DNA from 2 places in the Pseudoalteromonas sp. GutCa3 genome. Region 2 is predicted to be linked to the other one. Evidence: riboswitches for the same ligand, from Rfam matches in the RefSeq annotation. Region 2 holds a riboswitch; the other holds the start of a gene.
The links. Region 2 has a riboswitch for cobalamin ahead of CXF64_RS05320 (ABC transporter ATP-binding protein). Riboswitches for the same ligand answer to the same signal wherever they lie in the genome.

Region 1: linked by a shared signal. The riboswitch ahead of CXF64_RS16625 (TonB-dependent receptor domain-containing protein) and the one ahead of CXF64_RS05320 (ABC transporter ATP-binding protein) in region 2 are both predicted to bind cobalamin.

The regions. Positions count from the first base shown of each region.
Region 1 is NZ_PJBK01000090.1:93,384-101,528, forward strand. It holds gene CXF64_RS16605 (ketopantoate reductase family protein) at 1-86, opposite strand, end outside; gene CXF64_RS16610 (VanZ family protein) at 79-432, opposite strand; gene CXF64_RS16615 (YajQ family cyclic di-GMP-binding protein) at 585-1,067, shown strand; gene CXF64_RS16620 (ABC transporter substrate-binding protein) at 1,269-2,054, shown strand; cobalamin riboswitch at 2,118-2,301, shown strand; gene CXF64_RS16625 (TonB-dependent receptor domain-containing protein) at 2,339-4,165, shown strand; gene msrA (peptide-methionine (S)-S-oxide reductase MsrA) at 4,256-4,792, opposite strand; gene CXF64_RS16635 (efflux RND transporter permease subunit) at 4,878-7,976, opposite strand; gene CXF64_RS16640 (efflux RND transporter periplasmic adaptor subunit) at 7,980-8,145, opposite strand, start outside.
Region 2 is NZ_PJBK01000026.1:29,967-38,111, forward strand. It holds gene CXF64_RS05315 (FecCD family ABC transporter permease) at 1-970, opposite strand, end outside; gene CXF64_RS05320 (ABC transporter ATP-binding protein) at 972-1,784, opposite strand; cobalamin riboswitch at 1,948-2,099, opposite strand; gene CXF64_RS05325 (porin) at 2,134-3,066, opposite strand; gene CXF64_RS05330 (LysR family transcriptional regulator) at 3,233-4,105, opposite strand; gene CXF64_RS05335 (DUF413 domain-containing protein) at 4,197-4,571, shown strand; gene CXF64_RS05340 (GGDEF domain-containing response regulator) at 4,658-5,893, shown strand; gene rarD (EamA family transporter RarD) at 5,911-6,828, opposite strand; gene CXF64_RS05350 (thioesterase family protein) at 6,880-7,335, opposite strand; gene recQ (DNA helicase RecQ) at 7,721-8,145, shown strand, end outside.

The DNA of each region.
Region 1 (8,145 bases), on a different contig from region 2:
AAAACACTGACATTATGCGACGCACTTAGAAAATGACTAAGTAACAAGCCAATAGCACCATCGCCGACAATTAAAATATTAGCCATATGGGTTCTTTTTTCGAGGTGTAAAAATTACTCTAAGTAAAAAGTAGCTTGCGGCACCTGCAAAATCAGCAAAAAAATCACCGAGTGATGCTTGCCTATATGGAAGTGCGTCTTGCATTATTTCTATAGAGGCGCCATAACCTGCCAATAAAAGTATTTGCGCATATAAAGGAAGCTTAAACGCTTTATCCATTATTATGGCTAGTATAAAAAAAGTCCCAAAATGGGCCACTTTATCAACATGAGGAAATAAATTTACAACGCCACCTTTTATTTCTTTGGCAAATAAAAAGGTAAAAGCTACTATGCTGATTAAAAAAATTGCTTGATAAACACGCCTTGTCACGACAAATCCTAAAATCGCTTAAAAAAGAGGCGCAAGTATATCAAACTAATTTAATATCGCACCTGAACAAGATGCAGAAAAATGTAAAGATTTATAATTTTAGCGTTATAATTACCACATAAAATTAAGATTAAATAGTTAGGAGCAAACCAATGCCTTCATTTGATATTGTATCTGAAGTAGAAATGAACGAAGCTAAAAACGCAGTTGATAATGCAAATCGTGAGCTAGAGACTCGCTTTGACTTTAGAGGCGTTGATGCATCTATTGAGCTAAATGACAAAACAATTAAGCTTAAAGCTGAAGCAGACTCTCAGGTTATGCAATTATTTGATATTTTAGCTAACAAAATATCTAAGCGTGGTATGGATGTATCAAGCTTAGAGCTTCAAGATATTACCCGTGCTGGTAAAAATGTATTTCGTAACGTTGGCTTAAAGCAAGGTATCGAAAAGGACATGGCTAAAAAAGTAGTTAAAGCCATTAAAGACTCTAAAGTTAAGGTTCAAGCAGCTATTCAAGGCGAAGAAGTACGTGTAACGGGTAAAAAACGTGACGATCTTCAAGAGGCTATGCAAGTAGTGCGCAGCGCTGAGCTAGGTCAGCCTTTTCAGTTTAAAAATTTCCGCGATTAATCAATAAATAGTTTTAAATTAAGCATGCTTTAATCTGTTTATACTTACAGACAGATTGAAGCTACTTACTCTTTTTAAATATCTCACTATTATCCCTCTTTGCTGCCTAGATACTCCCGTATGTATTAATCTCCTTTTTGATATTTAAGCTATTATATTTAATCACATGCAATTAAGTACTTCACACTAGAAGGTATTAAAATGAAACTTCATCAATTATTTTTGTTATTTGTTTTGCTTACATTTACCAAACCAAGCTTATCAAAAACAGTTGATATTGATGTACTGGTTGAAGATGGCTACTTTCCCATTATTATTAATGCGCAAAAAAAGCAGGGTTTTGCTCCTGAGTTTATTAAGATTTTAAACGGAGCACAGCAGGAGTTTAACTTCGTACTTAAGTCTCTACCTGTAAAAAGGCTTGCTTTGTCAGTTGAAAAAAATAATTTTGATGTTTTATTTTTAATGGCACTGCAATGGATCCCACTATCAGCGCAAGAAAACATTGAAAAAACCGAATTTTATACCATTACCAAAAATGAGCTTTATACGCTTAAAGAAAATACAAATGAGCAAGCTTACTTTGACGACATTACGTCATTAACAAAGGTTGGGGTTCTGGGGTACTCGTATCAATTTGCTGGATTTAATACAGATGCCGAATTTTTAAGTGAGGAACATCAAGTAAGTTTAACCATTGATGAATTCAACGTTGTTAAAATGCTGCTATTAAAGCGCGCGGAAGTAGGCGTTTTAAATAATATTGCTTACCAATATTTTAAAAATCAAAATACTTTTAATATGGATTTACTCTATAAAAGTAACGTACCAGATGCCGTTTATAAAACGCACTTTTTAGTTAACTCTAAATCAAATAAGATCACTAGTAATAAAATGGATGAAATACTAAGCTTACCTACTGCACAAATACAACTTCAGAAGCTACTTGATAAATATGGAATTTCTTCAAACTATACTAGCCCCTAACTGCATTTTAAAGGTTTTTAGCTGTATAGACGTCCATTGACATTTGTAAACAAAATACTCACAATAGCGACATATTTTCAAGGTGCTTGCTAGCCACTTCATGTAATGATTTTTTTAGCAGGATAATCGGGAAGTTGGTGCGTTTTCATGATGACTACAAGCCCAACACTGCCCCCGCAACGGTAAAGTATTGCATATTTTGATGTGCTTACTGAGTCCGGAGACCGGCCTTGATGCAATCTTACTTACTTAAATCTTTGCGGTGGGCAAAGGTAGGGGACATCATGTTAAACAAAACAACTTTAGGCGTTGCTATTTCTGCTGCGCTTTCATTTTCTGTGTCTGGCGCAGAGCAATCAATTGAAAAAATAACCGTTACAGCTAATAAATTTGAGCAATCAATCAATGACGTTTTAGCAAGTGTAAATGTTATTGAGCGTGCAGAAATAGAAGCAAGCAACGTACGCGATTTACCAACCTTATTAAGCACGCGAGTTGGTTTTCAGGTTAATCCAAACGGTGGTTTTGGCCAAAATACAGGTGTGTCACTTCGTGGTACTGGCTCTGGCGATACGCTAATTTTGATTGACGGTGTACGTACAGGCTCAGCAACACTTGGTCAAAAAGCATTAAATAATGTCCCTTTAAATAGTATTGAACGTATTGAAATTATTAAGGGTTCTCGCGCAGCTGTTTACGGCTCTGATGCACTTGCTGGCGTGATTAACATTATAACGCGTGAATCAGATAACTTATCTGTGAGTGCTACGTTTGGTTCTGATTCTTACCAAAATTATCAAGTGGCAGGCTCTGTAAAATCAGGTGATATAACAACAGCATTTAATGCAGGCTTTGAAAAAACAGATAACTTTGATGTACTGCAAGGCGTAGCACCAGATGAAGATGGCTATGAAAATAAAAATCTTGGTTTTAAAGTAAATTATACAGATGCACACTACGGCGACTTTAAGTTATTAGGTCAATACAGTGAAGGTTTCGCAGATTACGACAGCCGCTTTAGCCCAGCTGACAGTACGATTGAACGAGATGATTTTAAAAACTATCAGCTTTCTGCAGGTTGGAGTAAAAACTACACTAACCAAACGCACAGTATTGATTTAGCGCTAGCAACGGATGATTCAGACAATACATATGTTGATTTTTCAGTTGGACCAACAACAAGTACTTTTATAACTAAACGCACACAAATTGATTATAACGGCCAATACCTATTATCTGATGAGCTTAACATTAGTGGTGGTATCAATTGGTACAACGATGATGTATCTCATAGTTCGCAACTATTTGTTGAAGACAGCCGAGATGTACTTGCTGTGTTTGTAGGTGCTTACTACGATGCAGATAAAGTATTAGCTAATTTAACTGTTCGCCAAGATGACGACGAGCAATTTGGCGACGAAACAACGTATACCGCAGCTGCGGGTTATCATTTATCTGAAGATGCAACATTTCGTATAAGCCAAAGTACTGGCTTTAAAGCCCCTACATTTAACGATTTATATTTCCCACTTTATGGTAACCCTGATTTACAGCCTGAAAAATCAGTAAACCGTGAGTTAGGTTTGAGTGTGGACTTTGATATTGCGCAAGTTGATGTTGCAATTTTTAGAAACGATATAGAAGATAAAATTGATTACGATGCAAACTTTGCATTAGCTAATATTGATGAAGCACGTTATGAAGGGGTTGAATTTAGCTTATCTCAGCAGTTTTTTGGTTTTGATAGCAACCTTAACTTTGCTTATTTGAGTGCAGAAGACGAAGAAACGGGCGCAGAGTTACGTAATGTTGCTAAACGTACTTTTAACTGGGAAGTTGCAAAACAGTTTGGTGCTTTTGATGCAAGCTTAGACATGCAATACCGTAGCGACCGACAAGGTGCTGTGACTCGCTTAGGCTCTTATACACTTTGGAACTTAGCAGGTAATTATCAAGTAAATGAACATATTGAAGTTTCGCTTCGTGTAGAAAACTTATTTGATAAAGAGTATAACGCTGTTGATTCAAATACTGATTTTACAACGGGTCAAGTGTATTACTACAACACTCCAGAGCGTCGCTTTTTTGCAGGCGCAAGCTACCAGTTTTAACGGTATTTATTAATATTAAAAAGCCCGACTTACGTCGGGCTTTTTAATGTGTAGCTAAGTTTAACTAATCAATTTAACTGCTCAAATTAGCTAGTCAGCTAAGAACTCTTTAAATACGGTTTCAAACTTATGTAATTTAGGTGCTATTAAAATACTACAGTAACCCTGCTGTGGGTTTTCGTTATAGTAATCTTGATGATAATGCTCTGCTGGATAATACGTAGTGGCAGGGCTGACTTCTGTCACAATGGGCTCACTCACATGGCTTTGCAGTTGAGCTACCATTTCATTGGTTTGCTTTTGTTGAGCTTCGTCGTGATAGTAAACAACGCTTCTATATTGTGTGCCTATATCGTTACCTTGGCGATTCAATTGTGTAGCATCATGCAAAGTGAAAAACATTGCTAGCAGTGTTTCAAAGCTAACTACAGTAGTATCAAATTCAATTTTAACAACCTCAGCGTGCCCGGTTGTGCCAGAGCATACAGAATTATAGGTTGGGGTGTCGGTTTCGCCACCGGTATAGCCAGAACTCACATCTAATACGCCATTTACACGTCTAAATGCTGCATCTATACACCAAAAACAGCCGCCACCAAATGTTGCTACTTGCGTTGTTGAGCTCATAAGTATTCCTAAAATGTATATGGAGTTTAAAGGCGAGCATAAATTGTATGCGCCGCAACAACAAGGTTACGGCGCAATAAAGAGATTAGATCTCTTCGAAAGGCTTTTCAGCAGCTTGTTTATTCAGCTTTTGTTGTAAAAACTCAGGTGACTGTGTATTTTTCGATAGAGCATAATACGCAGCAGGTACAACAAAAAGAGTCAGCAGGGTAGATACAATAACCCCTGTAAACACGACTACACCAATTACCATACGGCTTTCGGCGCCGGGGCCTGAAGCAAAAACCAAAGGAACAGAGCTCATAACGGTTGTTAGTGAGGTCATTATTATTGGGCGAAGGCGCTGGGTAGCCGCTTGTAGTATTGCTTCACTAAACTCAACGCCTTTATCGCGTAATTGGTTAGTAAATTCCACAATCAAAATACCATTTTTAGCACTTAAGCCTATGAGCATGACAATACCTATTTGGCTGTAAATATTTAAGGTAAGCCCTGTAGCCCAAAGCCCAAACATAGCGCCCATTAAACCAAGCGGTACGGTAAGCATAATTACAAATGGGTGCATAAAGCTTTCAAACTGCGCAGCAAGCACTAAAAAGGTAACGGTGAGTGCAAGTATAAATACGTAGGTCATCGCTGATGCGCCTTCGTAATAAAGCTGCGACTCACCTTTGTAATCTACTGCGCCATCTATATCGTTTTCCTCAGCGGCTACTTCGTTTAAAAAGTTAAGCGCTTGCTCAAGTGTATAGCCATCAGCTAAGTTGGCGCTTAATGTAATTGCGCGCATACGGTTGTAACGGTTTAAGCGCGATGCTGTTGCTTCTTCTTTTAAGCTGATAAGGCTATCAAGTGGAACTAGTTCACCGCTTCGTGATTTAAGGTATATATTTGAAATATCAGTAGGATTGGTAAAATCTTCTTTTGTTCCTTTTAAAATCACATCGTATTCTTCACCGCGGTCAATAAAGGTCGTAACACGGCGCTGGCCAAGCATTGTTTCTAGTGTACGGCCTACATCAGATACCGAAACGCCTAAATCGGCAGCTTTGTTTTTATCTATGCTGACTAAAAACTGTGGGAAGGTTTCTTTGTAATCATGATCGATTCTTACTAAACCAGGGTTTTGTTCAGCACGCTTTATTATACGGTCACGCCAATCGGCTAGTTGTGCATAATCATTACCTTGCAGTACAAACTCAATTGGGCGAGATGAGCCACCACCACCAATACCACGGCGCATAATGGCAAATGCACGAACATCGGTAACTTCTTGCATTTTACCGCTTATTTCATCCATTACTTCCCACGTTGAGCGTTTGCGTTTATCCCAATCGGCCATACCCACAATCGCAACACCGCCGCTGCCACCCCAGCCAGGCACTCGAACAAGTACGCGACTTAGCTCACCGGCTTGCGAGTAAGGCATTAAGCGCTCTTCAATTTTAGCCATATTAGCGGCGTTATTTTCGTAACTTGCGCCCTCAGGGCCGCTCATCATAATAAAGAACGTGCCACGATCTTCTTTTGGCGTTAGCTCAGAAGGAACTTGTAAAAACAACGAGTAACTAACAAAGCCAGCTAATAATAGGCTCACCATTAAACCCCATTTACGGGTTATGTTGGTGGAGAGTGAATTACGGTAACTTACTTCAATTTTAGTAAACTGGCGGTCCATCCATTGGCTAAATTTATTTGGTTTGTCTGATACTTTAAGTACTTTAGAGCACAAGGCTGGTGCGAGAGTCAGTGCTGTAACACTTGAGAAAAATACGGCAGCACTTACCGCCATAGCAAACTCAGTAAATAATGCACCTATACGGCCATCCATAAATACTAATGGCACAAACACCGATATTAGTACAAGAGTGGTTGCTACTATAGCAAAACCTACTTCACGCGCGCCTCTAAATGCAGCTAGTAACGGCGGCTCACCCAGTTCAATACGGCGGTGAATGTTTTCAAGCATTACAATGGCATCATCTACTACTAAACCAATGGCCAGTACTAAGGCAAGTAAAGTGAGTAAGTTAATTGAGTAGCCCATTGCCAACAAAAACATAAAGCTACCAACAAGTGCGACCGGTACGGTGACCGCAGGGATAAGCGTTGCTCGTATATTGCCTAAAAACAAAAATATAACGAGTACGACTAAACCCATAGAGATGGCAAGTGTGCTGTAAACTTCATTGATAGACTCTTTAATAAATACAGACGAATCGTAGCTGTCTTGAATTGTAGTGCCTTCAGGTAGGTTGCGTTTGATTTTTTCAAGTTCGCTGCGTGCGTTATCTACTACGGTTAGTGTGTTTGCTTTAGCTTGTTTTACAATACCTAAGCCAATCATATTACGCCCGTTACCACGAAATAAGCTTTCGTCATCGGCAGCTTCTAAACGTACATCGGCAACTTCACCTAAACGTACTAAGTAACCTTCATCACCACGTTTAATTACCAGGTTTTTAAAATCGCGCTGATCTTTATAACTACGGGCAGTACGCACGGTAAAGTCACGATCTATAGATTCTATTTCGCCAGCCGGTAACTCAACGTTTTCTGTACGCAGTGTATTTTCAATATCGCTCGAGGTAATGCCACGTGCAGCCATTGCTTGGCGGTTTAGCCAAATTTTCATGGCGTATTGGCGCTCACCACCAATACGTACGTTAGATACACCATCTACTACGGCTAAGCGGTCAACAATAAAACGCTGCGCGTAATCAGATAACTGTAACGAGTCCATTGTTTCGCTGTTTAATACAAACCAGGCGATTGGGCTTTCATCACTATTTGATTTAGATACTTCTGGCGGGCGTACCTGATCGGGCAAACTATCAAGTGCACGTGCTACACGTTCGCGTACATCGTTAGATGCTGCATCTATGTCGCGGTTAATATCAAACTCAATGGTAATGTTTGAACGTCCATTACGACTCGATGAGTTAATACTTTTAATACCTTCAATACCTGAAATTCGATTTTCTATTATTTGCGTTATTTTGGTTTCTATAATTTCGGCAGAAGCACCTGTGTATTCAGTGCTGATATTTACAATCGGCGTTTCAATATCCGGGTATTCACGAAGTGGCAGCATAGTAAACGCAACCAGTCCAAAAGTAAGAAGCAGTAAATTAATTACAATGGCAAAAACGGGGCGCTTGACGCTAGTATCTGTAATTTTCACGTATTACCCCTTTACGCTTACTTTACTTCCAGAGCGAATTTTTATTAGCCCCTCAGTAACAATTTGCTCGCCATCAGTTAGGCCCTCGTCGATAGCAACCCAGCCATTATTTCTGCTAGCAACATGCACTTCAATTTTATTAGCTATCCCATCTTGAATTTGAAAAACA
Region 2 (8,145 bases):
AAAAGAACACGCTACCAATAGCAGCGGTTATAACACCTACGGGCAATTCTTGGTTTTTTAGCAATGAGCGCGAAAGTACATCAACCCACACCATAAATGTACCGCCCACTAAGCTGGTTACTAGCAATCCCGCGATGGTGCCTTGGGAGATAAAAAAGCGCACAATGTGCGGTACCATTAATCCTACAAACCCAATACCACCACACATAGCCACCAGCACAGCGGTAATTAATGAGCTCAAAACCAGCATTAGTATTCTAAAGCGCTGGACCCTAACACCTAATGTAATTGCGCTTTCATCGCCAAGTAACATGGCATTGAGCTGCCTTCTATAGCTCAGCATTACAAACGTACACAATGTAATTACCAACAAAGGCAACCAAAGCGTAGCCCACTGCGCACGAGCAAAGCTGCCCAGTGTCCAAAATAAAATAGCGGCTACCGCCTGAGGGTCGCTCCAATAAAGCAACAAGCTGGTAAATGCACTAAATAAAAATGACAGAGCAACACCAGCTAATAACATTGATTCTACCTGTGCACTTTGCTGCCTACCTGCAATGAGTATTAATAAACTCATAGCAAGCAAGCTACCTAATAACGCTGCTGCAGATAGCATAAAGCCTGCGCTAATACCTGCTAGCGCCATAAGTAACACCACGCCAAATGAGGCACCCGACGATATACCAAATAAGTAAGGATCGGCTAAAGGGTTACGCGTTACCGTTTGTAAAATAAGCCCCGCAATTGCTAAACCAGAGCCAGCTAAAAAGGCGAGTAATGTGCGTGGCATTCTTAGCTCGTAAATAATACGCGTATTAAAAGACGCATCATTTGAGAGTAAAAAACTATTAAGTACGTCTTGAAGTGAGGTTTCTGCTGCACCAAAACTAAGTGCTGCAAATAAGCTAAATAAAGCAGCTGCAGCACTTATAAATAGCGCAAGTGAGTGGCGAGTATTAACTGCGCTCATATTATTTGTAACCATAAAAGTAAGTGATATGAGGGATGCTATTTCCCGACTTCGATATTTGCGGGTGATTATTTACTTGGGCGCAGACACCAAAAACCTCGCCTAGCATGCTTTCGGTTAATACCTCACTTGGCGTGCCTGTATGTGTAATTTCACCGTTTTTAATAACCACTAGTTCATCGCACATTGCAGAGGCTAAGTTTAAATCATGAAACGATGCAAATACCGTTACACCCAACGATTTAGCAAGCTCCATAACCTGTATTTGGTATTTAACATCTAAATGGCTAGTTGGCTCATCCATTATTAACAGTTGAGGTTGCTGGACTATGGCGCGGGCTATCAAGGCACGTTGCTTTTCACCGCCTGAGAGCGACTCAAAGCTTTGATCACTATGATCTGCCAACCCTACGGTGTTGATAGCTTGGATGATTTTTTGTTTATCAATGTTAGTTATTGAGCTAAATAGCGATTTATGAGGCGTTAGGCCAAGCGCAATAACATCAAATACGCTTAAGTTAAATTGCGAAGGTGTTTCTTGAAGTACCACAGCGACTTGCTTTGCATAATCTTCACTTTTAAGTTGCCAAATATCGTGGTTATTAAAAGTAACCTGCCCTGATATTGGCCGGTTAAAACGATATAAACAACGCAGCAAACTCGACTTACCCGCCCCATTTGGGCCTATTAAACCCACAAATTTACCTGGCGATATTTGCAAATTAATATTATTTAAAATGCTTTTATTGGCAATCCCCCACGAAACATTTTTAACGTTAAGTAAAGGCGTGTTTAGCGCTGATTTAGTGTGCAACAGTGAGTCCTTGGTAGGCGTGTACTCACTAACAATACAGCTAACAATAACTAGTGCATTAATAAAAATGAGTAAACCCGCTCGTTAAAAAATTATACCAATCTATTTAGATATAGAACCTATTAAGCGATAAATTTAATTCGTTAAATTGTTCAAATATTTATGCTGATTGGTATTGCTCATTTGTATCTGACTTAAAGCTTTGCGCTAATTACAGTTGCGGGAACAGTCGAGGACTCGCACCTCATTCCAAATGAAGCTCTATTATGGGCGGCTAAGTAAATAATTTAAAGCAAAAAAAACCGCACTCAAAAGAGCGCGGTTAAAAAGGGAGTGTTTTAACTAATCGTTAAAACTTGTATTCCATACCTAAGCCTACGTAGTCTTGGTCAACGTTGTTGTCCATATCGAAGCTTGAATAAAAACCAAATACTTTAATATTTTTATTTAATTTGTGATCAAGACCAACTGAAATTGCTGACTTATCGTCGCTGTCGTCAAAGTCCATATCTTGGTATTGCACTTTAAATGTGTTGTTACCCATGCTGTAAGCAGCATTTAGCAAGTAACCATCCGCTTCTGCGCTGCCATCTACTGCTTCTTGTGTTTGGTACATTGCGCCCAATTTAAAGTTTTCAACTTTACCTTGGATTGATGCACGCACTACGTCGTAGCCATTTACTTCACTATCGGCTGCAATAGAGGCGTATACCGCGCTCTTTTTAAGTGCCACGTCACCGTATGTCACCGCCATTGAGTAACCGTTATCAGCGTCTACATCATCTTCAGCTACAAAAGTAGCAAGTACTTTAAAGCCTTCGTATGAGTTTGATGAATAACTAACTGTATTTCCTAAGCGGTTTTCACCTTTAAATACATTTTTAATGTCGCCTTCAAGATCGTTAAATAAATCTAACTTACCTTGAGATTGCTTAAGCGCAGTATCGTTACGACCAATTACAACCTGACCAAACGCACCTTTTAAACCAACATATTGGTTACGCGCAGAAATATTGTCGTCGTTATCGCCTTTTGAATCAGCATCAGACACATCAACTTGAAACTCAAACTTATATACCGCTTCTAAACTATCATTTATTTTTTCAGAACCTTTAACACCAAGACGAGATGCATTACTTTTTATCTCGGTAAAAGACCCTTCGCCATCATCAGATGATTGCACTGTTACATTCGCTTTACCGTAAATGTCTACGTCGGCAAGTGCATTAAAAGATAAACCACTTAATAGTGCTAAGCATAAGCTCGATTTTACAAATTTCATGTTATTTCCTTGGATAATCACAAAAGACTAATTTTCAAAACTGCTGCATTTTGTCATTCATAAATGACAGTAATATTACAACGGAAATATTAATGTCTTTTTTTGTTAATAAAAATGCATTAAATGTGAAATCAAAATAACATGAAAGCCTAGTAAGTGGTCGTACTTACTTATCTTGCTTTAATGACAAGCTTGGCGTCATTTTCGAAAGTAAATTAACTAAGGTTTCTATTAGCTCTTTTTGCTCGTTGTCTCTGTGATACGCTATAAATACGTCTCTTGAGGTGTTTTCTACCCCTTTAACATGAAACAACTCACCTTTTTCTAAATGCCCTTCAACCAATACTTGAGGTATAAATGCACTACCACCACATTGCAGTATTAAATCAAGTGCAATACGTCCCGTGCTGGTTCTAAAGTAAGGTGGCGTTTTTCCTGTAAACTGACGCGCATGCCAAAGAGAAAAAGTAGTTCCCCAATCAACATACACATATTGATTATCAAAAAAGTTTTCGTTCGTTGCGGTGTCGTATCCGCTTACTGGAATGATTGGCAACTCACAAATTCGCTCTACCACTAATTCATCTACTTTTGGCGGATCAAATAATATTGCCAAATCGAGAGTACGCTCTAATAAAAGTCGAGTGCTCTCTTGTTGTGCTTTAACTTCTGCAACCAACGACACGCCCGGCATCGCCGATACAATATTTGTTATACCAAACTGTAAAAAAGCATCCCAAATATTAGGCGTTCCTGCTAAGCTAATTTGCTTATGCATATTGTCGGCAAGTGCAACATCGACTTTGGCGCGCTGCATGCCCGTAATAATCATTTGTGCGTGCGGTAATAAGCGCTCGCCAGGTGCTGTAAGTTGAATATTATTACGCTGGCGAATAAACAAATTAACACCAAGCCCTTGCTCTAATTGGCGAATTCTAAAGCTCACTGCAGACTGCGTAATATAAAGGTTTTCGGCCGCTTTACCAAAGTGACGCGTACGCACTACTTCAACAAATGTTTTTAATAAATCGATATCCAATTTTTTATCCTCACGATAAAAATAATTTGTTTAATAAATTGCCAAACTTGCATCATACTCCAGCTAATTAATAGGGTATGAGGATAAAGCTATGAGCAATAACATTTCATTACTACGCCAAGCATTTGTTAGCCAACGTCAATTTTATGATGATCAGAATTTTCCACGTGGTTTTAGCCGCAGCGGAAACTTCACCTTATTAGAAGCCAGTATATTAGAACAACACGGTGTTGTATTAAGAGGCTTATACAGTAAAACAATTGAGCCGCAAAACGAACATCAAGAACAGTTTGTAGCAGTAGTAACTGGCTCACAAGAACCTACTAATCCAATCGAACGTGCTTGGGTAAAATACTTAAAGCTAACGACCTGTAAAACTAAGTTTCATACTTTATTTGGCCGCTCAAAAATGTCAGGACCGGCACCGATTAGCCAAGAGTATTATTCAGAAGCGGATAATCTGTAAGTACTTAAGTTATTTGCTTTTTTGCGTTTTAACAGTTACAACTTGTATAAGCAAATATTTTTGCAAAATATAAACAGGGTTGTTCCGTGACGCGAAAAATACTAATAGTTGAAGATACACCTGCAATGGCGCGAGTGCAAAAGCACATCGCGCTTAAAGCAGGCTATGAAGTTGATATAGCAGAGTCATTAGCACAAACAAAAGAGCTTATAAGTAAAAATAGCTACTTTTGCGCTGTAGTTGACTTTATATTACCTGATGCCCCATCAGGTGAAGCAGTACCCTGCACTGTTAATGCTGATATTCCAACGATTGTAATGACGGGCAATATTGATAAAAAAACTCGCGACACCGTAGAAAAATACCCAATCATCGATTACATCATTAAAGAAAACAAACAAGCTTACCAATACCTAGAAAAACAATTACACCGCTTACCTCGCAATGAAAATGTAAAAGTACTCGTTGTTGATGATTCTAAATCGACTCGCCGATACATTTGCAGCTTGTTAGTTCGTCACAAATATCAAATTATTGAAGCACAAGACGGACAAGAAGCATTAAAAATGCTCGAAAATTCACCCGACATTTCAGTCATCATTACTGATAACGAAATGCCAAACATGAATGGTGATGAGTTATGTAGCGAAATTCGCCGCTTATATAGCAACGACGAAAAAGCCATTATTGGTATTTCGGGCTCTGACTCTTTAGGGCTTTCTAGTTTATTTTTAAAAAATGGCGCAAACGATTATTTACATAAACCTTTTAATAGTGAAGAGTTTTACTGCAGGCTTAGCCAAAACGTCGATATGCTAGAGCAAATAGCCACAATTAAACGCCAAGCCAACACCGATTACCTAACTAATCTACCTAATCGTCGTTACTTTTTTGAAGAAACAAGCAAATCACTTAAAAATATTAAAAATAAGCAAGGTTCAGGAGCGCTAGCCATGCTTGATATTGACCATTTTAAAATAATTAATGACACTCACGGGCATGATGTAGGCGACGAAGTATTAAAAGGGCTCTCCATTTGCTTTAGTAAATATTTTAAAAAGTATTTAGTGGCCCGCTTAGGTGGTGAAGAGTTTGCCGTTTACTTTGCAAATGCGGATAAACAAGAAGCACTAAAAAGACTTGAAGGTTTTAGGTACTTTATAGAGGCGAACAGCCAAGAGTTTAGTAAAGAAAAAATCAAATTTACTATATCTATTGGTTTTGCAGATGGGCCTGTTTATCAAATTGATGAATTATTAAAACAGGCCGATTTAAAGCTTTACGACGCTAAAGAATCTGGTCGTAATAAAGTAGTTAGCTAACAGCTCTATTAGGTTAATTATACTTCTGCGGCTGTAATAGCCGCTTTTTTACGTTTGCGTGATTGATGGTAAGAGTCCCAACTAAAAATAGCTAGCGCACTCCAAATACATGCAAACGTTACTAATCTCTCAGCGTCAAACACTTCACCGTAAAACACCACTGCCAATATAAACATTAGGCTTGGCCCAATATACTGAAAAAAGCCTAATGTAGTGTATTGCAAACGCTTAGCGGCGCCGGTAAAACACAGCAATGGTAATGTAGTTACAATACCTGCACTAATCAGTAATGCATTAGTATGCCAATCGTTAGCTGGCAGGCTTGATGTTGCTGTAGGCACCATTAACCACCAATAAATGAGTGCAACAGGCAGTAATATAAGTGCTTCGAGTAAAATGCCAGGCAAGGCTTCAACGGGTAGTTTTTTACGTAACAAACCATAAAGCGCAAACGATATAGCTAATGAAAATGCCACTACCGGAAACGAGCCAAAACTAATTAGCTGCAGCACAACACCGGTAAAGGCCAGTGCCACTGCTACACCTTGAAACTTACGCAGGCGTTCACCTAAAAAGAGCATACCCAGTAATACATTTAAAAGAGGGTTTATGTAATAGCCCAAACTCGCATCAAGCATATGGTTATTATTTATAGCCCATATAAATAAACCCCAGTTAAACCCTAGTAATGTTGAGGTAATAACAAGCATAAGCAAAAGCTTAGGCTGAACAATAATGCGTTTAACTTTATCCCAATACTTTAAAACACTTACTACTAGTACTAAAAATACAACCGACCAAACAACCCGATGCATTAAAATTTCAAAGGCAGAAACATGCTGAATTAACTTAAAATATATTGGCGCAAGGCCCCACATAAAAAAAGCAAGACAAGCAAAAATAGCACCTTTACGCTGCTCAGTATCAATCGACATAATAAACACTTAGTGATTTAAAAGGCCGCTAGTTTACTTCCCATACACGTTTTATCCAACTAAATACGTGCCTGTCCCAAAAGCAATTTGAACTGATTGCTCATTATGTAATTCCATTCTGCATACACATACTTTATTACCTGAGCGAATAAGTGTGGCACTCGCTGTAAAGCTCTCTCCTTTACCAGGGCGCAAATAATCAGTGCGCAAGTCGATAGTCCCAAGCGTGGCTAATTTTGTTTGCACACTTGTGATATCTAAATCGGTGAGCTTATCAATCACGCTTGCTGCAGCGAGCATACCGCCTACATTATCAAGTACGGCTGAAATAACACCACCGTGCAGTATTTTTTGCGCAGGGTTACCAATGAGTACATCCTGCCACGGAAACGTAATTTTGGCCTGTTCAGGGCTCAACGACTCAACCGATATTTGTAAAAACTGGTTAAACGGCATGCCATTTACAAATAATGCGCCCACTTGTTCAATTAACATTTCCTTATTCATTATTATTCTCTATGTTTAAACTGGTACGATGAGTAAAGCATAACTTAAGCAAAACTACGAGGTTCTAGTTAAATCATTTACTTAGCAACCTAACTTTAAGAAAGCAGATCTATCTTAATAAGCGGTTTCAACACTACCAGAGTTTAATTTACTTACAATAGAGTTGAGGTTAATACCAATTAGCTTAATTAAGTGATCTATCTGGAGGTAAGAAAATAGTGTCTATAACAAGGCAAAAAACTCGTTATTTAGTTGTTCTATATCAGAAATTTTTAACGCAGCTAGCGTCAGATTTGATCCCTCAAATTGATTAAGTAGTATTGCGGATTGGTATAAGTAACTCAGCTAAAGACATCCCACTAAAAAACCACTAAAATACCCGCCAATGAATACATCAACACCACCTTCTAGCACCCTTGTGCGTAAACCTGAAACTGTCCTCAAACAAGTGTTTGGCTACAGTGAATTTCGCGACGGCCAAAAAACAGTTATTGATGCTGCTATTAACGGCCAAGACTCGCTTGTATTGCTCCCTACTGGCGGCGGAAAATCGGTTTGCTATCAAATACCCGCTTTAGTGCTTGAAGGCGTCACTATTGTTATATCTCCGCTTATTTCGCTAATGCAAGATCAGGTAACGCAACTGCAAGCTCTTGGGGTAAAAGCCGCTTACGTAAATAACAGCTTAGCGCGAGAAGAGCAGCAATTGGTGTATCAACAGCTTCATCAGGGGCAAATTAAGCTTTTATATGTGGCACCTGAAAAAGTATTACAACGCGAATTTTTAGAGCGTTTATCGCATTTAAATGT